Regions from separate parts of the Variovorax sp. RO1 genome, predicted to be linked through region 2. Evidence: riboswitches for the same ligand, from Rfam matches in the RefSeq annotation. Region 2 holds a riboswitch; each other region holds the start of a gene.
The links. A riboswitch is a leader RNA that binds a small molecule or an ion and turns the genes downstream of it on or off. The one in region 2 is predicted to bind glycine.

Region 1: it holds a riboswitch for glycine, as region 2 does, so the genes downstream of both, CY658_RS01490 (D-amino acid dehydrogenase) here and CY658_RS27670 (ABC transporter substrate-binding protein) in region 2, are expected to answer to the same signal.
Region 3: it holds a riboswitch for glycine, as region 2 does, so the genes downstream of both, gcvT (glycine cleavage system aminomethyltransferase GcvT) here and CY658_RS27670 (ABC transporter substrate-binding protein) in region 2, are expected to answer to the same signal.

Annotation. Positions count from the first base shown of each region.
Region 1 is NZ_PKMT01000001.1:332,209-341,681, forward strand. It holds gene CY658_RS01475 (aminotransferase-like domain-containing protein) at 1-447, shown strand, start outside; gene CY658_RS01480 (PhaM family polyhydroxyalkanoate granule multifunctional regulatory protein) at 512-1,300, shown strand; gene CY658_RS01485 (FIST signal transduction protein) at 1,350-2,630, shown strand; gene CY658_RS01490 (D-amino acid dehydrogenase) at 2,650-3,951, opposite strand; glycine riboswitch at 4,043-4,149, opposite strand; glycine riboswitch at 4,194-4,284, opposite strand; gene rfbB (dTDP-glucose 4,6-dehydratase) at 4,403-5,482, shown strand; gene rfbD (dTDP-4-dehydrorhamnose reductase) at 5,479-6,369, shown strand; gene rfbA (glucose-1-phosphate thymidylyltransferase RfbA) at 6,412-7,299, shown strand; gene rfbC (dTDP-4-dehydrorhamnose 3,5-epimerase) at 7,296-7,844, shown strand; gene CY658_RS01515 (glycosyltransferase family 61 protein) at 8,027-9,473, shown strand, end outside.
Region 2 is NZ_PKMT01000007.1:156,671-166,143, reverse strand. It holds gene CY658_RS27680 (ABC transporter permease) at 1-32, opposite strand, end outside; gene CY658_RS27675 (ABC transporter permease) at 53-994, opposite strand; gene CY658_RS27670 (ABC transporter substrate-binding protein) at 1,018-2,601, opposite strand; glycine riboswitch at 2,736-2,861, opposite strand; gene CY658_RS27665 (NADP-dependent isocitrate dehydrogenase) at 3,128-5,362, shown strand; gene CY658_RS27660 (DUF1161 domain-containing protein) at 5,534-5,881, shown strand; gene CY658_RS27655 (Pr6Pr family membrane protein) at 5,899-6,501, shown strand; gene CY658_RS27650 (SDR family oxidoreductase) at 6,663-7,484, shown strand; gene cynS (cyanase) at 7,438-7,881, opposite strand; gene CY658_RS27640 (nuclear transport factor 2 family protein) at 8,081-8,503, opposite strand; gene CY658_RS27635 (TetR/AcrR family transcriptional regulator) at 8,592-9,173, shown strand; gene CY658_RS27630 (LysR substrate-binding domain-containing protein) at 9,208-9,473, shown strand, end outside.
Region 3 is NZ_PKMT01000009.1:145,609-155,081, forward strand. It holds gene CY658_RS30320 (TRAP transporter substrate-binding protein) at 1-572, shown strand, start outside; gene CY658_RS30325 (TRAP transporter small permease) at 679-1,173, shown strand; gene CY658_RS30330 (TRAP transporter large permease) at 1,170-2,447, shown strand; gene CY658_RS30335 (AraC family transcriptional regulator) at 2,511-3,296, opposite strand; gene CY658_RS30340 (MFS transporter) at 3,405-4,598, shown strand; gene CY658_RS30345 (L,D-transpeptidase Cds6 family protein) at 4,737-5,216, shown strand; gene CY658_RS30350 (hypothetical protein) at 5,313-5,849, shown strand; gene CY658_RS30355 (N-acetylmuramoyl-L-alanine amidase) at 5,944-6,621, shown strand; glycine riboswitch at 6,671-6,761, shown strand; glycine riboswitch at 6,774-6,878, shown strand; gene gcvT (glycine cleavage system aminomethyltransferase GcvT) at 6,926-8,098, shown strand; gene gcvH (glycine cleavage system protein GcvH) at 8,170-8,541, shown strand; gene gcvP (aminomethyl-transferring glycine dehydrogenase) at 8,595-9,473, shown strand, end outside.

The DNA of each region.
Region 1 (9,473 bases), on a different contig from region 2:
ATCCTGGCGCCCAACTGGCGCATCGGCTTCCTGGCTGCTTCGCCCGCGCTGAAAGAACGGCTGCTCGAGACCAAGCTGCTGGCCACGCTGACCTCGCCCACGCTGTTCGAGCGGGCGCTGTCGTGGTGCATCGACCAGGGCCAACTGCGCCGCCATTCGGAGCGCGTGCGCATCCGGCTCGACGGCGCGCGCGGCCGCGCCGTGAAGCTCGCCATGTCGCACGGCTGCACCTTCGCCTCGGAGCCCGCGGGGCTGTTCGGCTGGGTCGACACGGGCGTCGACACCGACGCGCTCACGCAACGCATGCTCGACCAGGGCTACCTGCTCGCGCCGGGTTCGCTGTTCCATGCGCGGCGCCCGCCGAGCACGATGATGCGGATCAATTTCGCGACCTCGCAGGACGCGGCGTTCTGGAAGGTTTTCAGCCGGGTCAGGGACCAGCTCTGATTCGCTCGCGAAGGGCTTGGAGTAAGCTGCCAGCACAAGAAAACCCAGCCAGGAGACCTCCCGCATGAGCAACGCCAGCAAACCCTTCGACTTCAGCCAGTTCGTCCCCGGATTCGACTTCCTGAAGAACCTCGCCGGCGGTGCCGCAGCGGGCTCAGGGTCGGTGCCCGGCATCCCCAGCCTCGCCAGCTGGGTCGCGCCCACCATGAGCGTCGAAGAGGTCGACAAGCGCATCCAGGAATTGAAGACGGTCCAGTACTGGCTCGAACAGAACGGCCACGCGCTCAAGGCGACCATCCAGGCGCTCGAGGTGCAGAAGATGACGCTGTCGACCCTGCGCGGCATGAACGTGCGGATGGAAGATATCGCCAGCGCGTTCACCAAACAGGCTGCGGCCATGGCGCCCGCGCCGGCCCCTGCCGCTGCAGCCCCCGCACCCCGGCCCGAACCGGAAGCCGTCGAGGAAGAGGAAGAAGAGTTCGACGAGGCCGAGGAAGACGAAGCAGAAGAAGAAACCCCGGCGCCGAAGAAGAAGTCGCGCGCCAGGTCTGCATCGTCCAACGGTGCAGCCGGCGGGGTCGACCCGATGCAATGGTGGGGCTCGCTCACCGAACAGTTCCAGCAGATCGCGAGCACGGCGCTGCAGGACGCAGCGCAGCTCAAGGTGCCGGCCATGGCGCAGCCGCTGGCCGACGCCGTGGAGCAGGCTATCGGCAAGGTGACGGCGGCGCGCAAGCCGGCCGCCAAGGCTGCTCCGAAGAAGACCGCACCCAAGAAAGCCGCGCCGGCACCCGCCGCGCGCAAGAAAACCACGTCCGCCGCCGCGCGCAAGCGAACCTCCGGCCGGCGCTGACGTCTTATAGCCACCTCTTCAGACGACGACGCACGGGTCGGTACGCACCATGAAACTGTTTCCCACCGGCCATGCCACCCACCCGCAATGGCGCATGGCCGCCGGCCTCGTGCTGGCCCAATTGCGCGCGCAGATGGCGCTGCCCGACTACGCGTCGAACCCGACGCTCGGGCTGCTCTACATCACCGACCACTACGCGAGCGAGGCGCAGGAGATCCTCGATCACCTGAGCGCCGAGCTGCCCGAGGTGACCGACTGGTCGGGCACCGTCGGCATCGGCGTGTCGGCCAACAACGCCGAGTATTTCGACGAGCCCGGCCTGAGCCTGATGCTGTGCGCGCTGCCGAGCGACCAGTACCGCGTGTTCTCGGGTGTGGCGCCGCTGGGCAGCTCTGAAATGAGCGGCTTCGAGGCACACACCGCGCTCGTGCATGCCGACCCGGCCACGCCCGACCTGGGCGAACTCATCGGCGAGATGGCGGGTCGCACCGACACCGGCTACCTGTTCGGCGGGCTCTCGTCCGGCCGCGGCGGGGCGCTGCAGTTCGCGGTCGGCGGCAACGGCAACATCCGCGGCCACGGCGCGGCGGGCGGTGTGTTCTCGGGCGGCTTGTCGGGCGTGGTGTTCGGCGAGGGCGTGCGGCTGGTGTCGCGCGTCACGCAGGGCTGCCAGCCGCTGCGCACCGGCGGCGCACGCGAGCGCGAGATCACCGAGGCCGACGGCAACCTGCTGCTGTCGCTCGACGGCGAGCCGGCGCTCGACGTGCTGCTGGCCGACCTGCAGGTGTCGCTCGACCGGCCGCAGGAAGCCATCGACGCCGTGCGCAACACGCTGGTCGGCCTGGCCGACGCGGGCAGCGACGGCCTGCGCCGCACCGGCGACCTGGGCGCCGACGTGCTGGTGCGCCACATCATCGGCCTCGACCCGACGCGCCGTGGCATCGCCATCGCCGACAACGCCGAGGCCGGCATGCGGCTGAGTTTCTGCCGCCGCAACGCGCAGGCGGCACGCGCCGACCTGATGCGCATCTGCGCCGAGATCCGCGAAGAACTCGAGCCCGAAGAACAGACGCTGGCCACCGCGCGCGCCGTGGCCGCCGGCGAGGCCGAAGCCGCGCCGCATCCGGCGCGGCGCATCGCGGGCGCGGTGTACGTGAGCTGCTCGGGGCGCGGCGGTCCGCACTTCGGTGCACCGGGCGCCGAGCTGCAGATCGTGCGGCATGCGCTGGGCGACGTGCCGCTGGTCGGCTTCTTCGCCGCCGGCGAAATTGCACGCCACCACCTGTATGGCTACACCGGCGTGCTGACGGTGTTCACTGCGCCGGACTGAGATCCGGCGCCGGTCGCGTTCAGGCTGGTTGCAACGCGCGCGGTGCGGGTGCCGGCATGCCGGCGAACGCGAAATCGACCTCGGGTGCGAGCCCGCTCACGATGCGCGCGATCGACTTGCCCGAGCCGCAGGCGTGCGTCCAGCCGAGCGTGCCGTGGCCCGTGTTGAGGAACAGGTTCGGCAGCTTGGTCTTGCCGATCAGCGGCACGTTGCTCGGCGTGGCCGGGCGCAGGCCGGTCCAGAACTGCGCGCGCTCGGTGTCGCCGGCGCCGGGGAAGAGTTCTTCGACGCGTCGCACGATCGCTTCGCAGCGCACGCGGTTCAGGTCGCGGTCGTAGCCGTTGAGTTCGGCCGTGCCGGCGATGCGCAGGCGGTCGCCCGACTCCGACGTGTAGCGCGAGAACACCAGCTTGTATTCGTCGTCGGTGAGCGAGACCTGGTGCGCCTTCGATGCGTCCTTCACGGGCAGCGTCACGGAGTAGCCCTTGGCCGGGTAAATCGGCAGGCGGATGCCCAGCGGCGCGGCGTACAGCGGGCTCAGCGAACCCATCGCGAGCACGAAGGCATCGCCGCGGATGCGCTGGAAGCGGCCTTCGTTGTCGGTCGCCTCGATGTGGTCGATGCTGCCACCGGCTTCGCGCAGCGCGGTCACGGTGTGGCTCATGAGGAACTTCACGCCGGCCGCTTCGGCCAGCTTCACGAGCTCGCGCGCGAAGCGGTTGGCATCGCCCGACTCGTCTTCTGCGGTGTACGTGGCGCCGGCGAGTTGCGGACGGATGTGGGCGAGGGCGGGTTCGATCCTGATGGCCTCGTCGGCCGAGATGACCAAGCGCTCGCAGCCCAGTGCACGCATCTGCTCGGAAGGCTTGAGGGCGCCGTCGAATTCCTTCTGCGTCGTATAGAAGTGCAGGATGCCTTGCGTGCGCTGGTCATAGCTCAGGCCGGTGTCTCGACGCAATTGCTGCAACATTTCCCGGCTGTATGTACCGAGACGCACGATCTGTTCGATGTTGTGGCGGGTGCGCGCGGGGGTGCATTCGCGCAAAAACTGCAGGCCCCAGAGCCATTGGCGCATGTCGGCGCGGATGCGGAAAAGCAGCGGCGCATCTTCCTTGCCGAGCCATTGCAGCACCTTCAGCGGCGCGCTCGGATTGGCCCACGGTTCGGCATGGCTGACCGAGATCTGGCCGCCGTTGGCGAAGCTGGTTTCGGCGGCCGGGGTGGCCTGCCGATCGATCACGGTCACCTCGTGGCCGAGTTGCTGGAGGTAGTAAGCCGAAGTCACGCCGAGCAGGCCGGCGCCAAGAACGATCACGCGCATTTCAAGTACCTTTGAGGTTGCAGCGCTTGAACGGCGGGCGTGGAGTGCTATTGAATAAATAGCAAGCAACCGGACGACCGATGTCCAAGTTGCCGCTCCCCCTGTCCTCGGTACCTGAGAGATTCACCCTGCTGCACCCGCAGCGGGTTTGCTCCTTCGGTGCGCCACGTGGCGTGGCGGCTCTCCAGACGGCTGTATCGATGAGTGCAGTACTGACCCCTTGCCGTTGTTCCTTGTTTGCACTTGGAACTTCGTCGGGCCGACCTGAGCGTTTATGGGAGTTTGCGCCTTCGGTAGGGCCTCCGTGGAGGCCCGCTCTCCTGCAATTGTTTGTGATTGTAGGCGGGCCCCGCAAGCCGGCCAAGCCCTGTACATCGGCACGTCACGCCGATGGGATAATTGACTGTTAATTTTCCGTAAAGCAAACTTTTTTCTACAGGCGGGGGACTTCATGATCCTGGTTACCGGCGGCGCAGGCTTCATTGGCGCCAATTTCGTGCTCGACTGGATCGCGCAGGGCGACGAGCCCGTCGTGAACCTCGACAAGCTGACCTACGCAGGCAACCTCGAGACCCTCGCATCGCTCAAGGGCAACGCGAACCACGTCTTCGTGCAAGGCGACATCGGTGACAGCGCACTGCTCGACCGCCTGCTGGCCGAGCACAAACCGCGGGCCGTCGTGAACTTTGCCGCGGAATCGCACGTCGATCGCTCCATCCACGGCCCCGAAGACTTCGTGCAGACCAACGTGCTCGGCACCTTTCGCCTGCTCGAATCCGTGCGCGGTTACTGGAACGCGCTTCCGGCCGACCAGAAGACGGCCTTCCGCTTCCTGCATGTGTCGACCGACGAGGTCTACGGCTCGCTCTCCAAGACCGACCCGGCCTTCACCGAAGAGAACAAGTACGAGCCCAACAGCCCGTACTCGGCCAGCAAGGCCGCCAGCGACCACCTCGTGCGCGCCTGGCACCACACCTACGGCCTGCCGGTGGTCACCACCAACTGCTCGAACAACTACGGCCCGTTCCACTTCCCCGAGAAGCTGATCCCGCTGATGATCGTCAACGCACTGGCCGGCAAGAACCTGCCCGTGTACGGCGACGGCATGCAGGTGCGCGACTGGCTCTACGTGAAGGACCACTGCAGCGCCATCCGCCGCGTGCTCGAAGCCGGCCGGCTCGGCGAGACCTACAACGTCGGCGGCTGGAACGAGAAGCCCAACATCGAGATCGTCAACACCGTGTGTGCGCTGCTCGACGAACTGAGCCCGCGCGCCGACGGCAAGCCGTACAAGGAACAGATCACCTACGTCACGGACCGCCCGGGCCACGACCGCCGCTACGCCATCGATGCACGCAAGCTCGAGGCCGAGCTTGGCTGGAAGCCCGCCGAGACCTTCGACACCGGCATCCGCAAGACCGTCGAGTGGTACCTCGCGAACGGCGAGTGGGTGCGCAACGTGCAAAGCGGCGCGTACCGCGAATGGGTCGAGAAGCAATACGACGCCACGACGGCGAAGGCCGCCGCATGAAGCTGTTGCTGCTTGGCAAGGGTGGACAGGTCGGCTGGGAGCTGCAGCGCAGCCTCGCGCCGCTCGGCGAACTGGTCGCGCTGGATTTCGACAGCACCGACTTCCACGCCGACTTCAGCCGTCCCGAGCAGCTGGCCGAGACGGTGCGGGCCGTGCGCCCTGACGTCATCGTCAATGCCGCCGCGCACACCGCCGTCGACAAGGCCGAGAGCGAGCCCGACTTTGCGCGCAAGCTCAACGCCACCTCGCCCGGCGTGGTGGCCGAGGCGGCGCAGCAGATCGGCGCGCTGATGGTGCATTACTCCACCGACTACGTCTTCGACGGCAGCGGCACCAAGCCCTGGAAAGAAGACGACGCGACCGGCCCGCTCAGCGTGTACGGCCAGACCAAGCTCGAAGGCGAGCAGCTGGTGGCCAAGCACTGCGCGAAGCACCTCATCTTTCGCACCAGCTGGGTGTATGCGGCACGCGGCGGCAACTTCGCCAAGACCATGCTGCGCCTGGCCAAGGAGCGCGACAAGCTGACCGTCATCGACGACCAGTTCGGCGCGCCGACCGGCGCTGAGCTGCTGGCCGACATCACTGCGCACGCCATCCGCGCCACGCTGCAAGACCCGGCCAAGGCCGGGCTGTACCACGCCATCGCCGGCGGCGAGACCAGCTGGCACGGCTACGCGCGCTTCGTGCTCGAGATGGCGCAGCAAGCCGGTGTCGAACTCAAGGCCGGCCCGGAGGCCGTGGAAGCCGTGCCCACCAGCGCCTTCCCGACGCCCGCGACGCGGCCGCACAACTCGCGGCTCGACACCTCCAAGCTGCAGACCACCTTCGGCCTGCGCCTGCCGCCATGGCAGGAAGGCGTGGCGCGCATGCTGCGCGAGACGCTCTGACGACCGACTGATTTTTCCGGCCCCCTACAGAAGAAGACCCCCATGACGCAACGCAAAGGCATCATCCTCGCCGGTGGCTCCGGCACCCGCCTGCACCCGGCCACGCTCGCCATGAGCAAGCAGCTCCTGCCGGTGTACGACAAGCCGATGATCTATTACCCGCTGAGCACGCTGATGCTCGGCGGCATGCGCGACATCCTGATCATCAGCACGCCGCAGGACACGCCGCGCTTTCAGCAGCTGTTGGGAGACGGCAGCCAGTGGGGCATGAACCTGCAGTACGCGGTGCAGCCGAGTCCCGATGGCCTGGCGCAGGCGTTCATCATCGGCGAGAAGTTCGTGGGCAATTCGCCGAGCGCGCTGGTGCTGGGGGACAACATCTTTTATGGGCATGACTTTGCCCATCTGCTGGGCGGAGCCGACGCGCAAGACGCAGGAGCCACTGTTTTCGCGTACCACGTGCACGATCCGGAGCGCTATGGCGTGGTCGCATTCGACGCGCAGGGCAAGGCCAGCAGCATCGAGGAAAAGCCGCTCAAGCCCAAGAGCAATTATGCGGTGACCGGCCTGTATTTCTACGACAACCAGGTCATCGACATCGCCAAGGCGGTGAAGCCGAGCCCGCGAGGCGAACTCGAGATCACGGCTGTCAATCAGGCGTACCTCGACCTCGGCCAGCTCAATGTGCAGATCATGCAGCGCGGCTACGCCTGGCTCGATACCGGCACGCATGAAAGCCTGCTCGAGGCGGGGCAGTTCATTGCGACGCTGGAGCATCGGCAGGGGCTCAAGATCGCGTGCCCCGAAGAGATCGCGTGGCGCCATGGGTTCATCGACAACGAGCAACTGGCCAAGCTTGCAGCACCATTGCAGAAGAATGGTTACGGCAAGTACCTCAGCCATTTGCTGGCCGAAGGTGTGCGCTCATGAAGGTCACGCAGACGGCCATTGCCGACGTGTTGCTGATCGAACCCAAGGTGTTCGGCGACGCCCGCGGGTTTTTCTTCGAGAGCTTCAATCAGAAGGCTTTTGACGAAGCCGTCGGCCAGCGCGTCGACTTCGTTCAGGACAACCACTCGCGCTCCACCAAGGGGGTCTTGCGAGGCCTTCACTACCAGGTGCAGCAACCACAGGGAAAACTGGTGCGCGTGGTTCGCGGTGCGGTGTTCGACGTGGCGGTGGACATCCGCCGGTCGTCTCCGACCTTCGGGCAATGGGTGGGCAGTGAACTGTCGGAAGACAACCATCGGCAGTTGTGGGTTCCGCCGGGTCTGGCGCACGGCTTCCTGGTGCTCAGCGAGTCGGCTGATTTTCTGTACAAGACGACGGACTACTACGCGCCGGCGCACGAGCGCTGCATTGCCTGGAACGACCCCACGTTGGCGATCGAGTGGCCTGACACGGGCATCGCGCCGAAGCTGTCCGCCAAGGACGCTGCAGCGCCGACCTTTCTGAGCGCCGAAATTCCCGGCTGAACACAGGTCGACCAGCAGCCGGTTTGCGGCGTTTTCTTCAGAGCCCTTCCCACGCGGGCCATCTCAAAAATATTCCAATTCCAGATGAGACAACTTGCTGACTTCAACGGGCTGGTCGCGTACGGGTGCCTGTGCAAGGGGATCACCATCGGCCGTCGGGACGACATGAGGGCCGCGCAGCCGTGAAAAGTTCGCCTGCCATCAATGAAAAGAAAGAGAGCTTGCTGGACGCCGCCAAAGGGGCGCTTCGCAAGCGGCTGCCGCGCAAGACGCCGCAGCTGGCGGAGCTTTTCGACGCGGCTTGGTACCTCAAGGGGCTGCCGGACCGTGCACTGATTGCCAACCCGTGGGAGCACTATCTGGGGGGGGGATTCCTGAGAGGGAATCCCAATCCCATGTTTGATACCACCTGGTACCTGGATCGCCATCCCGAATTGCGTGCGGCGGAAAAGAACCCGCTGGCTCACTATCTCGAAATTGGGGAGCGCACCGGGGATGCGCCCAGCGTGAGATTCGATCCGCAGTGGTATCTGGATGAATACCCCGACGTTGCTGCCACGCAATTGAGCCCACTGCTGCACTATTTGAAATTCGGTGCGGCCGAGGGGCGTTTGCCGGCACGACTGGCGCATTTCGATTCTGTTTCCGCCTTGTCCGAATTTCTGGGAGCGTTGGCGCCTTCCTATGCGGCTCGGCCTTGCTCGGTCGATTTGCCCGTGGGCTCGGTGTTTTCCTTGGCGTCTCGGACTGGTGACGTGGGACGGATTCTTCACCGCGTTGCGCCCGGGTTTTGCGAGGGCCTCGATGGCCCCCCGGATTATCCGAAGGTCGGATTTGTTGCCGAAATCAATGACGCGACGGCCATTGCCGGCACCCGCTATCTGATTGGGCCGACGGATTTCGTGCTGCATGACGAAAACGCCCATTTTCTGTGCAGGGAGGGCGCCGCCATCAAATATGGAAAGGCGAAGCGCTCATCGACACCTGGGCATCTGCACATCGAGGTGAACGCGCGGCAGGCCGCTTGGATAGAGCGCGGATTTCACATCATGCATGAGTATGAAAATAATTACTTTCATTTCATTGCAGAAACGCTTCCAAGAATGCTGCTGGCGGAAGAGGCTGGTGTGCCTTTGGATGTGCCTTTTCTTTGCACAGAAGGCCTTCACCCCAACATCGCGAAGCTGCTTGAACTGGCCAATCTCGATCAACGCCCGGTCATTCTGCTGGAGTCGGGGACCTTGTATCGCGCGAAGCAGATGTACTATCCCTCTGATATGACTTCGGTTGTGGATGCCTATCACGGTGGTGAAATGGCTCGCCAGACGGGGCTCGATGTCAATCGAATTCGTGCGGGCGTGGAAAGATGCCAACGCGCTTTTGCGACGAAAGATCTTTCGCGAGGGCGAAAGATCTTTGCCGCACGCAATGGAAGTTATCGAAAGCTTTTGAATCAGCGAGAAATAGAATCCCGCGTCGAGAAACTCGGATTCGAGGTGGTGCACACCGATGAATTGGATCTTGAGGCGCAAATCCGGGCCTTCCAAGACGCTGAAGTGATTGTGGGGCCTACCGGGGCGCAGATGACCAACATGGTCTGGTGCAAGCCTGGAGTGAAAGTGATCGTTC
Region 2 (9,473 bases):
GCGGCCGACATGGAAAGGGTCGAATCGGTCATGGTGTTTCCGTTCACTTCGTTCAGTACCGGATGCGGGGGTCGAACACCAGATAGCTCAGATCGATCAGCAGATTGATGAGCACGTAGATGACGGAAAAGAACAGCGTGATGCCCTGGATCAACGGGAAGTCGCGCGACAGCACCGCATCGACCGTGAGCTGCCCGAGTCCCGGAATGGCGAACACCGTTTCGGTGACCACCACGCCACCGATCAGCAGCGCGATGCCGATGCCGATGACCGTGACGATGGGAATGGCCGCGTTGGCGAGCGCGTGGCGCATCAGCAGCCGCGTCTCGGAGATGCCCTTGGCGCGCGCGGTGCGGATGTAGTCCTCGGTCATCGCCTCGGCCACGGCCGCACGCGTGACGCGCGCGATCAGCGCCACGTAGATGATCGACAGCGTGATCGACGGCAGGATCAGGTGCTTGAGCCACAGCAAAGGCCCCTGGCTCAGTCGCTGGTAGCCCTGCACCGGCAGCCACTGCAGGTGCAGCGCGAAGATCCAGATGAGCACGTAGCCGATCACGAACGCGGGGATCGAAAAGCCCATGACCGAGAAGCCCATCAGCATGCGGTCGAGCCAGCCGCCGTGGCGCCACGCCGCGAGCACGCCGAGCGGCACCGCGATGAGGATGGTGGCCACCAGCGTCACGGCCGCGAGCGACACCGTAGCCTCGATGCGCTGGCCGATCAGTTCCACCACCGTCTTCTTCATGAAGTACGACTCGCCCAGGTTCCCCTGCAGCAGTTGCGCGCTCCAGTGGAAGAACTGCACGGGCAGCGACTGGTCGAGCCCCAGTTGCGCGCGGACGCTGGCGATGTTCTCGCTGGTCCCGCTGTCGCCCACGATGGCGGCGGCCGGGTCGCCGGGCGCGAGCCGCAGCATCAGGAACACGATGAGCGCGACGATGACGAGCACCGGCACGGTCGAGAGAATGCGGCGTGCAAGAAAAAGCAGCATGGTGGCTCCCGGGTCCGGCCGCGTCAGTTCTTCTTCAGGTTCCAGAACACGGCGACCGGCGAGCGCACCACGCCGCTCACCACGCCCTTGCGGTAGGCCGTGAGCGGCTTGTACTCGCCGATGGGTGCGTAGATGCCGGTGTCGTACACGCGCTGCTGGATGGCGGTGGCCAGCTCCTTGCGCTTGGGTTCGTCGCTGCTGGCAAGGAAGTCGGACTTGAGCTGCTCCAGCTTGTCGTCGGTGGCCCAGCCGAACCAGCCCTTCTCGCCATTGCCCGTGAGCGGCGCGAAGAACATCGGGTTCATGTTGTCGGCAATGCCCCAGCCCGTGATGAAGAGGTTCCAGCCGCCCTTGTCGACCGGATCTTTCTTGGCGCGGCGCGTGACCAGCGTGGGCCAGTCCATCGACTGCATGTCGACGTTGAAGCCGGCCTGCTTGAGCAGCTGCGCCATCACCGGCGGAAACTTGTTGAGCACCGCGAAATCGGCCGGGTACATCAGCACCACGGGCTTGCCGTCATAGCCTGCCTCCTTGAGCAGCGCCTTGGCTTTTTCGAACTGCGGCTTGCCGGTGAAGTAGCCCGTCTTGTCGGAGGCGAAGGCCGAGCCGCAGGGGTAGATGGACGCGCAGCCGTTGTACAGCTCCTTGTGCACCAGCTGGGCGCGCATCAGCGCCTCCTGGTTGATGGCCATGAAGGCGGCCTGCGCGATCTTCGGGTTGTCGAAGGGCGGGATCAGGTGGTTCAGGTGCAACGCGAACGAGCCCTTCGACACGGGGCTGTCGAGCGTGATGGCAGGGTTGTTCTTGAGCGCGGTGTACTGCTCGGAGGGCACCCACTCGATCATGTCGACCTCGCCGTTGGCCAGCGCATTGGCCTGCGTTTGTGCATCCTTCAGCACGATCCACTCCATGCGGTCGACGTACACGCTCTTGCCGCCGGCCGTGCCCGACGGCGCCTCGGCGCGCGGCACGTACTTGGTGTTCTTCAGGTAGACGATCTTTTCGCCGGGGCGGTATTCGTCCTTCTTGAAGATGTAGGGGCCGGAGCCGGTGGCGTCGTCGATCTGCTTGTCGGCCGGCGTGGCCGCCACGCGCGCCGGCATGATGAAGGGCGGGTTCGACGAAGGCTTGCTCAGCGCATCGAGCACCATGCCGAAGGGCTCCTTGAAGACGAACCTGAAGCTGTTGGCATCGACCGCCTCGGTCTTGTCCAGGGCGGTGAACATCTTCTGGCCCAGGCCGTCGCGCTGGCCCCATCGCTTGAGCGAGGCGAGCACGTCTTCCGAAGTGACGGGCTTGCCGTCATGGAAGGCCAGGCCCTTGCGCAGCGTGAAGGTCCAGGTCTTGCCGTCGGCGCTGGTCGTGTACTTGTCGACCATCTGCGGCAGCACCTTGCCCTGGGCGTCCACGCCGAAGAGCGTGTCGTAGACCATGTAGCCGTGGTTGCGCGTGACGAAGGCGGTGGTCCAGATCGGGTCGAGGATCTTCAGGTCGGACTGCGGCACGAGGCGCAGCACCTTGCCGGTGTCCTGCGCGAAGGAGGAGGCCGCTGCCGCGGCCAGCAAGGCACCTGCGAACAGGGCTTTCAGTTGTCGTGTCTTCAGCATGGGTCAGTTCTCCGGTTGAAAAAGAGGGGCGCGCGCGGGCAACGCCGGGGGCGCAGGCATCGGGCGGCGGTGCGGGAAACAGGTCATGAAAAAGGCTCCGGAGCGAACACGGACACACCGCGCTCATCGCGCGGCGTGCCCCTGCTGTCCTTTTGCCTGAGAGATTCACCCTGCACGCACATCGCGCAGGGCTTGCCCCTTCGGCGGCTGCCCTCGGTCCCCTGCAAGGGGGCCGGTCAGCGCTCTCCAGCGTTAGAAAAATCCAGTCTTGGGACCTGAGCGTTATGGGCTATCGCCTTCGGTAATGCACCAGCTCGACGCATCGAGCCAGGCATTTCTCCTGGATGCTTTCTTCAAAGCAGTTTGCGTGCCACGCGGTGGCATGGGCCGCGGCAGCGGGGTCATCGGGGTTTCTCCGACCGCGCCCCGGCCCGACCGGGCGACAATGGGGGGCTCCGGCGAAAGTCCATTTCGCCCAATGAAATTTCAGCCCTCTCGACAACCCAGAACCTACGGAAGCAAGCGCATGAGCACGAAGCAACCCACCATCGTCTACACCCTCACCGACGAGGCGCCGCTGCTGGCGACCTACGCCTTCCTGCCCATCGTGCGCGCCTTCACCGCGCCGGCCGGCATCAACGTGACGACGAGCGACATCTCGGTGGCCGCCCGCGTCCTGGGCGAATTCCCCGAGTTCCTGAGCGACGACCAGAAGGTGCCCGACAACCTGGCCGAACTGGGCAAGCTCACGCTGCGGCCTGACGCCAACATCATCAAGCTGCCCAACATCAGCGCCTCGGTGTCGCAGCTCAAGTCGGCCATCAAGGAACTGCAGGGCAAGGGCTACAAGATTCCCGACTACCCGGAGAACCCGACCTCGGACGAGGACAAGGACATCCGCACGCGCTACAACAAGTGCACCGGCAGCGCCGTGAACCCCGTGCTGCGCGAAGGCAACTCCGACCGCCGCGCGCCCCGCGCCGTGAAGGAATACGCCCGCAAGAACCCGCACAGCATGGCCGAGTGGAGCCAGGCCTCCCGCTCGCACGTCTCGCACATGCACGGCGGCGACTTCTATCACGGCGAAAAGTCCATGACCCTGGACCGCGCGCGCAACGTCAAGATGGAACTGCTGACCAAGAGCGGCAAGACCATCGTGCTCAAGCCCAAGGTCGCCCTGCTCGACCGCGAGATCATCGACTCCATGTTCATGAGCAAGAAGGCGCTGCTGGCCTTCTATGAAAAGGAAATCGAAGACGCGCACAAGACCGGCGTCATGTTCTCGCTTCACGTCAAGGCGACCATGATGAAGGTCTCGCACCCCATCGTGTTCGGCCACTGCGTGAAGATCTTCTACAAGGAAGCCTTCGAGAAACACGGCAAGCTGTTCGACGAGCTGGGCATCAACGTCAACAACGGCATGGTCGACTTGTACAACAAGATCGCCACGCTGCCCCAGAGCACGCAGGACGAGATCAAGCGCGACCTGCACGCCTGCCACGAAGGCCGCCCCGAGCTGGCCATGGTCGACTCGGCCAAGGGCATCACCAACTTCCACTCGCCCAACGACGTGATCGTCGATGCGTCGATGCCCGCCATGATCCGCAACGGCGGCAAGATGTGGGGTGCCGACGGCCGCCTGAAGGACGTCAAGGCCGTGATGCCCGAATCGACCTTCGCCCGCATCTACCAGGAGATCATCAACTTCTGCAAGTGGCACGGCGCCTTCGACCCCAAGACCATGGGCACCGTGCCCAACGTCGGCCTCATGGCCCAGAAGGCCGAAGAGTACGGCTCGCACGACAAGACCTTCGAGATCGCCGAAGACGGCATCGCCAACATCACCGACTTGGACACCGGCGAAGTGCTGATGAGCGAAGACGTGGAAAAGGGCGACATCTGGCGCATGTGCCAGGTCAAGGACGCCGCCATTCGCGACTGGGTGAAGCTGGCCGTCAACCGCGCACGCAACTCCGGCATGCCGGTCGTGTTCTGGCTCGACGCCTACCGCCCGCACGAGGCGCAGCTGATCACCAAGGTCAAGATGTACCTGCACGAGCACGACACCACGGGCCTGGACATCCAGATCATGAGCCAGGTGCGTGCCATGCGCTACACGCTGGAACGCGTCGTGCGCGGCCTGGACACCATCAGCGCCACCGGCAACATCCTGCGCGACTACCTGACCGACCTGTTCCCCATCATGGAACTGGGTACCTCGGCCAAGATGCTGTCGATCGTGCCCCTGATGGCCGGCGGCGGCATGTACGAGACCGGCGCGGGCGGCTCGGCCCCCAAGCACGTGCAGCAGCTGGTGGAAGAAAACCACCTGCGCTGGGATTCGCTCGGCGAATTCCTCGCGCTGGCCGTGAGCCTGGAAGACCTGGGCCTGAAGACCGGCAACGCGCAAGCCAAGATCCTGTCCAAGACGCTCGACGCGGCCACGGGCCAGCTGCTCGACAACAACAAGAACCCGTCGCCCAAGACCGGTCAGCTCGACAACCGCGGCAGCCAGTTTTACCTGGCCATGTACTGGGCCCAGGAACTCGCCGCGCAGACCGAGGACAAGGACCTGCAAGCCAAGTTCAAGAAGCTCGCCGAGGCGCTCACCGCCAACGAGAAGAAGATCGTCGACGAACTCGCGGCCGTGCAGGGCAAGCCGGTGGACATCGGCGGCTACTACCTGGCCGACCCGAAGAAGTACGAAGCCGTGATGCGCCCCAGCGCCACGCTGAACGCGGTGCTGGCGCCGGCGGCCTGATCGCGCTGCGCCTGCGTCTTCCGGGTCTGCACTGACCCGGAAGCCTTCCTACCAACGGCCTGTTGCTCGCGCGGCAGGCCGTTTGTTTTTGCATCTTCCATCGCACAGCGCGAGACTAGACTGCGATTCCCCGCCCCACTCACTGCAAGAGAAAAGAAAGGCAGGCCCCTCATGAAACTCCGTCTGCTTGCTGTTGCTGCCGCCTCGACCCTGCTCGCGGTCGTCGGCAGCGCCCACGCCCAGAGCAACTGCGACACGCTGCGCGCCGAGATCGAGGCCAAGATCGCCGCGTCGGGCGTCACCAATTTCAGCGTCGTCACCGTCGATGCCGCCGCCACCGCGAGCGGCCAGGTGGTGGGCAGCTGCGACCTCGGCACGAAGAAGATCGTCTATCAGCGCGAAGGCGGCACGGCCTCGCAAGCGCCTGCCTCCACGTCAGCCCCCGCGCCACGCGGCGAGCCCCTGCTCACCGAGTGCAAGGACGGCTCGGTGTCCATGGGCGGCACCTGCAAGCCCTGAGCGCAGGGCAGCATCCCGTGATCTGGCCTGCCTTGCGCCTCTTCTTCGGCCTGCTGACCCTCGTGGCGATCGGCTGGCAGCTGACGATCCATGTCCGCATGGGTTTCAACGTCGTCAACTTCTTCAGCTTCTTCACCAACCTCTCGAACCTGTTCGCGGCGATCGTGCTCGTGCTCGGCGCGCGCCGCCTCTGGCGACCGGCGTACACGGGCCCCGACGAGGGGTTGCGCGCCATGTCGGCCGTGAACATGGCGGTGGTCGGCATCGTCTTCTCGCTGCTGCTGCGCGACGTCGACCTCGGCGCGCTGCGGCCGTGGATCAACACGCTGCTGCACCACGTGATGCCCTGCGTCGTGCTGCTCGACTGGCTGCTGCAACCACCGCGCACGCGACTCGGCGGCCGGCAGCTGCTGTGGATACTCGTCGTCCCGATGGTTTACCTGGCCTACACACTGCTGCGCGGTGGCAGCACCGGCTGGTATCCCTACCCCTTCCTCAACCCCGCCAATGTGGGCGGCTACGGCGGTGTGGCTGTCTATGCGGCGGGTATCGCGCTGACCTTCGGGTTGGCGGGATGGGGGTTGCTGGCGTTGGGGAATCGGCTGGGCCGGCGCGCCTGACGCGGCCACGCGCGCGACCCGCCTGTTTCTACATTTCGCAGGATCAGGCAAAAACCTCGTTCGATCCGGATACCGCTCCAACCCTCTTCGCCCCGAGACTCATCCCCATGCCCGGCGCACCCTTCGCGCCACGGCGCACCGACCTGCATGAGGAGTTTTGTATGAGTGCAATCCAGGACACAGTGGTTCTCGTCACCGGCGCCAGCAGCGGCATCGGCGAGGCGACGGCGCGGCGGCTCGCGCGGCGTGGCGCCCATGTGGTGCTCGGCGCGCGCCGCACCGAACGGCTGGCCGCGCTCGCGGCCGAGATCAATGCCACCGGCGGCTCGGCGAGCTTCCGGCGGCTGGACGTGACGCACCGGCCCGACATGGAGGCCTTTGCCGAGTTCGCCCTCGACACGCACGACCGCATCGACGTGCTGGTGAACGCCGCCGGCGTGATGCCGCGGTCGCCGCTGTGGCAGCGCAAAGTCGAGGAGTGGGAGCTGATGATCGACGTCAACCTGCGCGGCATGCTGCTGGGCGTGGCGGCCGTGCTGCCGACGATGCAGGAGCAGGGCTGGGGCCACATCGTCAACGTCGCGCCGGTCGCCATGGGCGGCGCCACGCCCGACTCGGCCGTGTACCACGGCACGCAGTACGCGGTGCAGGCGATTTCCGAAGGGCTGCGACGGGAACACGCGGGGCACCTGCACGTCACGCTCGTGAGCCCCGACGTGGCCGAGGCCGCCGACCCGCTGGCCGAGCGCATCGCCGCGAGCTACACCTTCGAACGCATGCGCACGCGGCGGCGGCTGACGACGCCCGTCGAGGGCGTGGCGCGTGCCATTGCCGGCGCGATCGAGGGTGCGAGCTACGGCATGGCCGGCCCGGGCTGGCGTTCGGCCCCGACGCCGCGGCCGAAGCCTGCGACGCCGGTGTGCCGAAAGCCGAACCTCAGTAGCTCTTGTACGGCAGGAACTTGCCCGACAGCACCACGTTGACGCGGTCGCCCTTCGGGTCGGGCTGGCGCTGGATGTCCATGCTGAAGTCGATGGCGCTCATGATGCCGTCGCCGAACTCCTCGTGGATCAGTTCCTTGATGGTGGTGCCGTACACGCTCACCACCTCGTACCAGCGGTAGATCAGCGGATCGGTGGGCACGGGCGTGGGCAGCGAGCCCTTGTAGGGCACGACCTTGAGCCACTTCTGCTCTTCGACGGTAAGGCCGAAGATCTTGCCGATGATCTTGGCCTGCTTGTCGTCGAGCGTCATCTGGCCGAGGCAGGCCGCAGTGGTCCACTCCTTCGAAAGGCCGACCTTCCTGGCCACGTCGGCCCACTGGATGCCCTTGGACACCTTCACGGTGATGATCTTCTCGGTGACGTCGTTGCGGTTCATGCGGCTTGGCTCCTGGGGTTGAAATGGATGCGATAGGCCAAGCAACAGGCATGCCCACCTGACTTGCTCCCTCTCCCCTCGGGGAGAGGGTTGGGGTGAGGGTGCGACGGCGATGGCGTGAGGCGCGGCTTTGCGAAGGCCGCACGCCCTCACCCTAACCCTCTCCCGCAAGCGGGAGAGGGGACAAGACAGGAAGAGCTCAGCGCTCCCAGCGGAACTTGCGCTCCGACTCCGCGATGGGCTGGTCGTTGATGCTCGCGTAGCGCTTGCGCATCAACCCGTTCTCCGCAAACTCCCAGTTCTCATTGCCATGGCTGCGAAACCACTGGCCCGCGGCGTCGTGCCATTCGTACTCGAAGCGCACCGCGATGCGGTTGTCCATGAAGGCCCACAACGTCTTCTTCAGGCGGTAGTCGTGCTCGCGCTCCCACTTGCGCGACAGGAACTCGACCACCTGCTCGCGGCCGTTGACGAAGTCCGCGCGGTTGCGCCACTCGGTGTCGGGCGTGTAGCCCAGGCTCACGCGCACGGGGTCGCGCGAGTTCCAGGCGTCTTCGGCGGCCTGGACTTTCTGGGTCGCAGATTCAAGGGTGAAGGGCGGCAGTGGCGGGCGGGATTCCATGGCGGTCTTTCAGTCAAAGAAATGAAGTGATGAAGGCCCGCAATGTGCCACGAGTAGACAGACCTGTCTACATGCCTACAATCGCCGCATGGACATCTCTGCACTGCCCGCACGCGAGCGCATCCTGCTCACGGCGCACGAGCTCTTCTATGCCGACGGCATCCGTGCCACCGGCATCGACCGCGTGATCGCCGCGTCGGGCGTCACCAAGGTCACTTTCTACCGGCACTTCCCGTCGAAGGACGACCTAGTGCGCGCCTTTCTCGACCACCGACACGGCGTGTGGATGGCGTGGTTCGTCGATGCGCTGGGCCGCCGCGACGCGCAGCAGCGCATCGCGCAGGGGCAGGCGCTGCCGGTGCTGGCCGACGTGATGGCCGAGTGGTTCGCCGACCCGGTCTTTCGGGGCTGTGCCTTCATCAACTCGGTGGTGGAGGTGGGTGCCAGCGTGGCCGGCGCCGCCGACATCGCGCGCGAGCACAAGCGCGAGATGGTCGAGGTGATCGCCGGCCTGCTCCCCGACGGCCCGCAGCGCATGGCCATCGCGCAGGCGGCCGCGCTGGGCGTCGATGGCACCATCGTCAAGGCGCAGATGGGCGATGCGGCCCTGGCGCGCGAGGCGGTCGACGACCTGCGGCGGCTGCTCGATGCGCTGGTCGCCCTTCGATAACATCGCATCGCTCACTCTCTTCCCCAAAAAACACATGGCATCGACGCGACTCCCCTCGACCCAGGGCCTGCAGGCCTTCGAGGCCGTCGCGCGGCTGCGCAGCGTGAACGTCGCGGCCGAGGAGCTCAGCGTCACGCCCAGCGCGGTCAGCCACCGCATCCGCCAGCTTGAGACGCAGCTCGAGCTCAAGCTCTTCACAGGCAACGACTTCGGCCTGAGCGCTGACGGCGTGGCCTACCTGGCGCGCGTGCGCGAGGCCATTGCGGCGCTGCAGCAGGTGCCGGGGCGCGAGCCCGCGTC
Region 3 (9,473 bases), on a different contig from region 2:
GCTTCAAGGCGCTGGCGTGGGCCGAAAACGGCTTCCGTCACATGACCAACAGCAAGCGCGACGTGAAGGCCCCTGAAGACCTCAAGGGCCTGAAGATGCGCACAATGGAAAACCCGGTGCACATCGCCGCCTACAAGGGCTTCGGCATCGTGACCACGCCGATGGCCTTCCCCGAAGTGTTCACGGCGCTGCAGCAAGGCACGGTCGACGGCCAGGAGAACCCGCTGCCGGTGATCATCTCGGCCAAGTTCGACCAGGTGCAAAAGCACCTCTCGCTGACCGGCCACGTCTACTCGCCCTGCATCTTCGTGATGAACAAGGGCACCTTCGACAAGCTGAGCGCGGCCGACAAGCAGGCCTTCATCGACGCTGCCAAGGAAGGCACCAAGGCCAACCGTGCGCGCGTGGACGAAGACGACGCCAAGGGCGTGGCCGACCTGCGCGCCAAGGGCATGACCGTGATCGACAACGTCGACAAGGCCAAGTTCGTGGCGGCGCTGGCACCGGTGAATGCCCAGTTCGAAAAGGACTTCGGCAAGGCCAACCTCGACAAGATCCGCAACTACAAGTGATGACCCGGCGGCTGTCCGCCTGACAGCGTCGATGCCCGCCCAGCGTTGTCTGGCGGGCTTTTTTCGTTGAGAACCCGAAGAAACCGAAAAATGCGAGCTGCTGTGTATGAAAGATAAATTCCTCGCCATCGAGCGCTGGACCACCGGCGTGTCGATGGTCGCCGCCTGCCTGATGCTGGTGATCGCCTCGGCGCTGGGCGTGTTCCAGATCGTCACCCGCTTCGTGCTGGAACAACCCGCCGAATGGAGCGAGATCCTGATCCGCGTGAGCCTGATCTGGATGGTGTTCCTGGGCATTCCGATGGCCTTCCGCCAGGGCGCGATGGTCAGCGTCGACGTGCTCTATCGCTGGAGTTCGCCGCGCGTGCGCCGCGTGCTCGACGCCGTGGTGTCGCTGGCCGCGCTGGCGCTGATGCTGGTCATTCTCTGGTGGGGCTGGGACTATGCGATGCGCGGGCGCGTGCAGTCGATGGCCGGCCTCGAAAGTCTGTCGATGGTGTGGGCCTACCTGGCCATGCCCGTCGGTTCTGTGTTCTGTCTGTTCGGCATTGCCGGCAATTTTCTCGATCCCAAGCGGCTCGAACTGGAGACCGCGCAATGAGCGTCGTGATGGTTGCAACGATGGTGCTGTGTTTTGCACTGTCGGTTTCGGTGGCCGTGTCCATCGGTCTGGCGTCGATCCTGGGCATCCAGGTCACCAACGCCAACATGCTGATCTCCGTGAAGGAGATGTTCAATTCGATCAACAAGTTTCCGCTGGCGGCCATTCCGTTCTTCATCCTGGCCGGCAACCTGATGGAAACCGGCGGCATCTCGCGCCGGCTGGTCGAGTTCGCCAAGAGCATCGTGGGCGGCGTGCAGGGCGGCCTGCCGATGACCTGCGTGCTGACCTGCATGATCTTCGCGGCGGTGTCGGGCTCGTCGGTGGCCACCACCTTCGCCATTGGCGCCATCCTGATCCCGGCGCTCATCAAGCACGGCTACCCCACGTCGTACGCGGCGGCGCTGCAGGCCACGAGCGCCGAGCTGGGCGTGATCATTCCGCCGTCGATCCCGATGATTTTGTACGGCGTGAGCGCCGAAGTGTCGATCGGCGAGCTGTTCATCGCGGGCTTCGGCCCCGGCATCCTGATCAGCCTGGCGCTCATGCTGTTCGTGTGGGTCTACTGCAAGTGGAAGGGCTGGGGCAAGACCGACGGTGAAGGCCGCATGCCTTTCGGCCGCGCGCTGTGGCAGGCCGGCTGGGCGCTGCTGATGCCGGTGATCATTCTGGGCGGCATCTACGGCGGCATCTTCACGCCGACCGAAGCCTCGGCCGTGGCGGTGTTCTACGCGCTCGTCGTGGGCATGGTGATCTACCGCGAGATCAAGATCACCGACCTGTTCGCGATTCTGCGCAAGTCGGTGCTGTCGTCGGCGGTGATCATGTTCATCATCGCCAACGCCGGCCTGTTCGCGTTCCTGATCACGCGCGCCGGCGTGCCCGACGCCATCGGCCACTGGCTGCAGGAAGTGCTGAAGTCGCCCGCGATGTTCCTGCTGGGCGTGAACGCGGCGCTGTTCGTGATCGGCATGTTCATCGAGACCAGCGCGGCCATCATCGTGCTGGCGCCGATCCTGGCGCCGGTGGCGGTGCACTTCGGCATCGACCCGGTGCACTTCGGCCTGATCATGGTGGTGAACCTGGCGCTGGGCATGATCACCCCGCCCTTCGGCGTGAACCTGTTCGCGGCGTGCACGGTGGCGCGCATCTCGCTCGACCGGATCGTGAGGCACCTGATCCCGTTCGTGCTGGTGATCCTGGCCTGCCTGATGGTCATCACCTACGTGCCCTGGGTCTCGCTGTCGCTGCGCGACCTGGTCTACAGCCGGTAGCCGCAGGCACCACGCCAACCCGCACACGGCGGGCGGCCTTCGCAGGCCGCCCGCCGTGTCGTTTCAGCGCTTCGGTTCCTGCTGCAGGTACTGGCTCGGCGGCACGCCGAGCGTGCGGCGGAACATCGCGGTGAAGGCGCTCGGGCTCTCGTAGCCGTGCGCCAGCGCCACCTCCAGGATCGATGCGCCCGCGGCCAGCCGCGGCAGGCTCAGCAGCAGCCGCGCCTGCCGGCACCACGCACCGAAGGTCATGCCGGTCTCGCGCTCGAACAGCCGGGCCAGCGTGCGCGCGTTCATGTGCAGGCGCGCGGCCCAGCCGTCGAGCGTGGCGGGCTGCGCGGGGTCGCGGATGAGCGCCCCGCACAGCGCAGCCAGGCGCGCGTGGCGCGGCATCGGCACATGCAGCGACAGCGCGGGTGCGGCCTCGATCTCGTCGAGGATCAGCTCCATCACGCGCTCGTCGCGGCCACCCGGCGCGTAGTCCAGCGGCAGCGACACGGCCGCCACGATCAGCTCGCGCAACAGCGCCCCCACATGGATCACGCGGCAGTCGGTGCCCAGGTCGGCGCGCGTGCCGGGCTCGACGAAAACCGTGCGCATCTGCACCTCGCCCGCCATGCGGATCTGGTGCGTCATGCCGGGCGGCACCCAGACGCCGCGCCCCGGCGGCACCACCCAGCTGCCGGCCGCGGCGCTGACCATCATCACGCCCGAGATCGCGTGGATGAGCTGGCCGCGCCGGTGCGCATGCGGCGGAATGAAGGCATCGCCCGCCGGATCGGTGGCCAGCACGGCCACGGCGCGCGGCGTCGATTCGCCTTCTTCGGGGCGCAGATTCAGTTTGTCCATTTCACGACGATGTTTGCACATTCGTAGCGAGAACATCTTTCCCTGTCTTCCTACGATGGCTTTCCCCCTCTTTTTCTCAAATCGGACACCGAAGAAAGAAGCCATCGCATGAACACGCGCCGACTCGGGCTGCTCACCGGCACCCATGCCGTCAACGACCTCTACCAGGGCCTCGTGCCCGCGCTGCTGCCCTTCATGGTGCTGGAGCGCGGCTACAGCTACACGGCCGTGAGCGGCCTGATGCTGGCGGCCACCGGGCTGTCGAGCGTGGTGCAGCCGCTGTTCGGCCTGTACGCCGACCGCCACCCCCGCGCCTGGCTGGTGCCCGTGGGCTTCCTGGTGGCGGCGCTGGGCGTGGTGCTGGCGGGCCTGAGCCAGAGCTACCTGCTGACCTGGATCGCGGTCGCGCTGTGCGGGCTGGGCATCGCGGCCTACCACCCGCCCGCCACCGTGGCCGCGCGCGCGGCCGGCGGCGCTTCGCAGAAAGCGATGAGCGTGTTCTCGGTGGGCGGCACCATCGGCGCCTCGTTCGCGCCCGTGCTCGCGGCCACGGTGGTCGGCGACGGCAGCCTGTCGCGCAGCTATCTGCTGGGCATTCCTGCGGTGGCGATGGGCGTGGTGTGGGTCGCGGTGAACGCGCGGCGCGGTGCCGTCGCCAGCAACGCGGCAGCCGCGGCGGCGCGCGCCGCGCAGGCCCGCGCCCAAGTGCTGAAGCCGCACAACGACTGGCGCGCCTTCAGCCTGCTGGTCGCGACCATCGTGGGCTGGTCGATCCCGTACGTCACCGTGCTGTCGATGCTGTCGCTGCGCATCACGCGCGACCTGCACGGCACCACCTTCCAGGGCGCCGCGGCGCTCACCGCCTTCACTGCAGCGGGTGCCGTGGGCACGCTGGCCGGCGGCTGGCTCGGGGATCGCATCGGGCGCATGGGCACGATCCGCTGCGGCTACCTGCTCGCGCTGCCGGCGATGGCGGGTCTCGTGCTCGCCTCCACGCCCGCCGCGGCGCTGGCCTGCACCGCGTGGCTCGGCATGAGCATGTTCCTGCCCTTCGCCGCGCAGGTGACGCTCGCGCAGGACTACCTGCCGCGCAACCCGGCCACCGCCAGCGGCATCACGCTCGGGCTTGCGCTCTCGGTCGGCGGGCTGGTGTCGCCGCTGTTCGGCCTGCTGTCGGATGCACGCGGGCTCGGCGTGACGCTCACGGTGGTGTTGTGCGTGCTGTGCGTCGCGACCGTGCTGGCCTTGCGGCTGCGCAACCGCACGGTGCAGGTGATGGTGGGCGAGGCTGCCGCGGCCTGAGTTCTAGCCCTCGCGCTCTGAACAACAGCCCACTGAAATCCGTGGGCGATTCAACGCCACGCGCCCCCTCTTTCACTGCCAGAATCGACGCAAGCTTCGACGTCGAGCCTGACAGACCCGAAGAAGGAAAAGGACGCCATGCATCGAATCGCCGCCCAAGGTTGCAGCCTCGCCGCCGCCGCGCTGCTGGCCACGGCCGGTTTCGCGGCCACGCCGGCCGCTGCGCCTGTGCCGTCGTCTGCGGCAGCACCCGTCATTTCGGCCAACCCCGTCGCCACCCTCGCCGAAGTGGAAACCGCCGTGCGCGCCTGGGCTGCGGCCTGGTCCGCCCGCGACGTGGAGCGCTACCTCGCGGCCTACGCGCCCGACTTCACCCCCGCACGCAGCCAAACCCGCGAACGCTGGGAGGCCGACCGGCGCACCCGCATCACGGGCAAGTCGCGCATCAGCGTGGGCATCGAGGGGCTGGTGATCAGCATCCAGGGCACGTCGGCCAGTGCGGAATTCCGGCAGGTCTACCGCGCCGACGCGCTCACCGAAACCGACCGCAAGACGCTCGAGCTACAGCGCGTGGGCACGCGCTGGCTGATCCGCAAGGAAAGCAGCGCGGGCAACTGACGCGCGTCAGCATGCCCTCTGTAGGCAAATGGTTCACGAAGGTGTCACCACTTGCAACGATGCTGCAGCCTTCGACCTCCGAAAGCTGTGGCCGCCATGTTTCCCACCAAGACCGAGAAGGCACGCGACGAACTCCAGGCCGGGCAGCGCACGCTCAGCCAGCGTGAGCGCGCCCTGCTGCTCATGGCCGACGGCCGGCGCTCGCTGACCGACTTCAGCCCGCTGTTCCCCAGCCGCGTCGAGGCCGAGCAGGCGATCCAGGGGCTGATGCAGCGGGGCTATCTGCAGGATGCGCGACCGGCCCCGGTGCAACCTACGCCGGCCCCCACACCCGTCCCCGCCGCCGAACCGATCCAGGTCGCCACATCGGCCGACAGCTTCGACGGCAAGCGCTCGCTGGCCACCACGCGCATGTTCCTGTTCGACATCTGCGAGCGCATGTTCGTGCGCCGCGACCCGCGCTTCGCCAACCAGATGCGCGACGCCCTGCGCGAGGCGCGCGACCGCGAGGCCATGCTGACCATCGCCGCGCTCATGCTCTCCGAGATCGAGAAAGCCGCCGGCCCCGAGCGCGCCGACTCGCTGCGCGAGCGCATCGACAAGCTGCTGCCGCTGGCCGAAACCGTGCACTGAACCTGGCGGCCAGAGGTCGCCATCCCTCATCCAGGGGACGCGGGCCCAGAGGGCCCCTTGCTAGAACTCAGTTCCCAAAACAAGGAGGTTCAGCATGCCGAGTCCGAAGAGCTATCACTTCACGCTTCCCAAGTCGAAACGACCAGGAGAGGTTTCCCTCAACGAGCCCTGGTACCCCGGCGTGCAGCCCTACTGGCCGACGTGCACGACGAAGCGATCGGTCGATCCGATCATGGGCATCACCACGGTGGTCATCCATGCCACGGCCGGCGGATCGTCTTCCGGCGCCATCTCGGTCATGAAAAAACCGACCGACGCCGCGTCGTTCCATTGGCTGGTTCCCGATGAAGACGAAGACCAGCACGGCGAACTCGTCTGGGCCTGCGTGCCGGAGGCGCTCGCGGCATGGCACGTGCGCAATGCGGCCTCGCACCCCGATGTGAACGACGGCGCCAAGCGCGTCAACCACTGGTCGCTGGGCATCGAGGTCGTGAACAAGCAGGAGCTCGACACGTTCTCCGACTGGCAAGTCGAAATCACGGCCCGCATCGTTCGCCATTGCTGGGCCAAGTACCCCAATCTGGCCCACGTGGTTTCGCACGCCAAGCTGGACCCGGACCGCCGTACCGATCCGGGCACCTTGTTCGATTGGGAACGGTTCAAGCACCTGGTGCTGAACGGCGAAGCCGATGCCGTTCCCGTGGCGGTCGCTTCCGCCAAGCCGCTCTCCCAACTGAGAGCGTCCCAGGCGCTGGGGTGCTGCCACACCTGAGGCCCCCACGAGCACTTCGACACCAGCCCCGGCCCCGCGATCCACTACACTCGCCGGGTCAGGAGAGAGCCCCGCATGACGGGGCCGCCGAAGGCGCAGGGGTTCCCCGAACGCTCAGGCAAAAGGACTGACAAGACGCCGGCAACCACCGGCGTTTCCTTGCTGGAGAGAGGCCGTGGCATTGCATGCGGCCCACCGAAGGAGCAAACCCCGATCGTGGGGCGAATCTCTCAGGTAAAGCGGACAGCAGGGGTGGCCCATGGCGTTGCAGCCATGGATTTCGACTGCCCCTTTGGAGTGCCCCGTGGCCGCTTCCTCCGCTTCTGACGCCCAACTTCTCAAGACACCGCTGTACGACCTCCACGTGGAGCTCGGCGCACGCATGGTGCCTTTCGCCGGCTACTCCATGCCGGTCCAGTACCCCGCCGGCCTCATGGCTGAGCACAAGCACACGCGCGATGCGGCCGGCCTGTTCGACATCTCGCACATGGGCCAGCTGCGTCTCGTCGGCCCCGACGCCGCCGCCGCCTTCGAAACCCTGATGCCCGTCGACGTGGTCGACCTGCCCGCCGGCAAGCAGCGCTACGGCCTGCTGCTGAACGACGAGGGCGGCATCCTCGACGACCTGATGTTCTTCAACGAAGGCCACGGCTCGCTCTTCGTGATCGTGAACGGTGCCTGCAAGGTGGCCGACATCGCCCACATCCAGGACAAGATCGGTGCGCGCTGCGAAGTGCAGCCCCTGCCCGACCATGCCCTGCTCGCACTGCAAGGCCCGCAGGCGGCCGCCACGCTGGCGCGCCTGTCGCTCGGCATCGAGCGCTTCGTGTTCATGACCGGCGGCGCGGTGCAGATCGGCGGCATTGCCGCCTTCGTCACGCGCAGCGGCTACACCGGCGAAGACGGCTTCGAAATCTCCGTGGCCGGCAAGGATGCCAACGCCCTCGCCCGCCTGCTGCTCGCGCAGCCCGAGGTGAAGCCCGTCGGCCTGGGCGCGCGCAACTCGCTGCGGCTCGAAGCCGGCCTGTGCCTGTACGGCAACGACATCGACACCACCACCACCCCGGTCGAAGCCTCGCTCAACTGGGCGATCCAGAAGGTGCGCCGCACGGGCGGCGCGCGCGAAGGCGGCTTCCCGGGCGCGGCCAAGGTGCTGGCCCAGCTGGCGGCCGTCGCCTCGGGTGCGGCCGGCCACACCGACCACGAGACGCTCACGCGCAAGCGCGTCGGCCTCGTGGCGCTGGAACGCATTCCGGTGCGCGACGGCACGCTGCTGCAGTCGCTCGAAGGCCACGACATCGGCACCGTCACCAGCGGCCTGCTCGGCCCCACGGCCGACCGCTGCGTGGCCATGGGCTACGTGGCCGCCGCCTTTGCCGAGCCCGGCACGCGCGTGCAGGCCATCGTGCGCGGCAAGCCGGTGCCGATGGAGGTGTCGACTATGCCTTTCGTGCCGACGCGCTACTACCGCGGCTGACCGCAGCTGAACACCGCAGACCCGGCTAGGCTCTGCACCCCGATTCCATTTTTTCCACGAGGAGTTTTTTCATGAGCATCAAATACACCAAGGACCACGAATGGGTGGCGGCCGAAGGCGGCGCCGCCACCGTCGGCATCACCGTGCATGCGCAGGACGCGCTGGGCGATGTGGTGTTCGTCGACCTGCCCGAAGTCGGCAAGACCTTCGCACAGGGCGAAGTCGCCGGTGTGGTCGAGTCCGTGAAAGCCGCCGCCGATGTGTTCATGCCCGTGTCGGGCGAGATCACCGAAGTGAACGAAGCGCTGCGCGCCGACCCGTCGCTGGCCAACAGCGACCCGCTGGCCTCCGGCTGGTTCTTCAAGGTCAAGCTGAGCGAGCCCGCACAGCTCGACGCCCTGCTCGACGCAGCGTCCTACGACAAGTTCGCCGCCGAGTCCTGATCCGCTGAGTCTTCAGCCACCTTCGTTCCTTCTTCCCCCGAGCCTTCACCGCCATGCCGATTCCCGCCCTTCCCTCTTTGCAAGAACTAGAGAACGCCGAAGAATTCCTCGCCCGTCACATCGGCATCGATGCAGCGGACGAGGCGCGCATGCTGCCGGTGATCGGCTCGGAAACGCGCGCGGAGCTCATCGACGGCATCGTGCCGGCGGCTATCCGCCGCGCCCGGCCGATGCGCCTGCCCGCGCCCGTCACCGAGGCCGACGCGCTGGCCGAGCTGAAGACGCTGGCATCGAAGAACAAGGTGTTCCAGAGCTTCATCGGCCAAGGCTATTACGGCACGCACACGCCGGGCGTGATCCTGCGCAACATCCTGGAGAACCCCGCCTGGTACACGGCCTACACGCCCTACCAGGCCGAGATCTCGCAGGGCCGCATGGAAGCTCTGCTCAACTTCCAGACGATGGTGTGCGACCTCACGGGCATGGCCATCGCCAACGCGTCGATGCTCGACGAGGCCACGGCCGCCGCCGAGGCCATGACGCTCGCCAAGCGCAGCGTGAAGAGCAAGAGCAACGTGTTCCTCGTGTCCGGTGACTGCCACCCGCAGACCATCGAAGTCATCAAGACCCGCGCCGCGCCGCTGGGCATCGAAGTCAAGGTGAGCACCGTCTCGGAAACGCTGCCGCACCTGATGGTGAGCGGTGAGTTCTTCGGCGTGCTCGCGCAGTACCCCGCCACCACCGGCCACGTGCACGACCTGCGCCCGCTCGCGGGCCACGCGCACCAGTGCGACGCCGCCTTCATCGTCGCGGCCGACCTGCTGGCGCTGACGCTCTTGGTCGCCCCCGGCGAGTTCGATGCCGACATCGTCTGCGGCACCACGCAGCGCTTCGGCATGCCGCTGTGCAACGGCGGCCCGCACGCCGCCTAC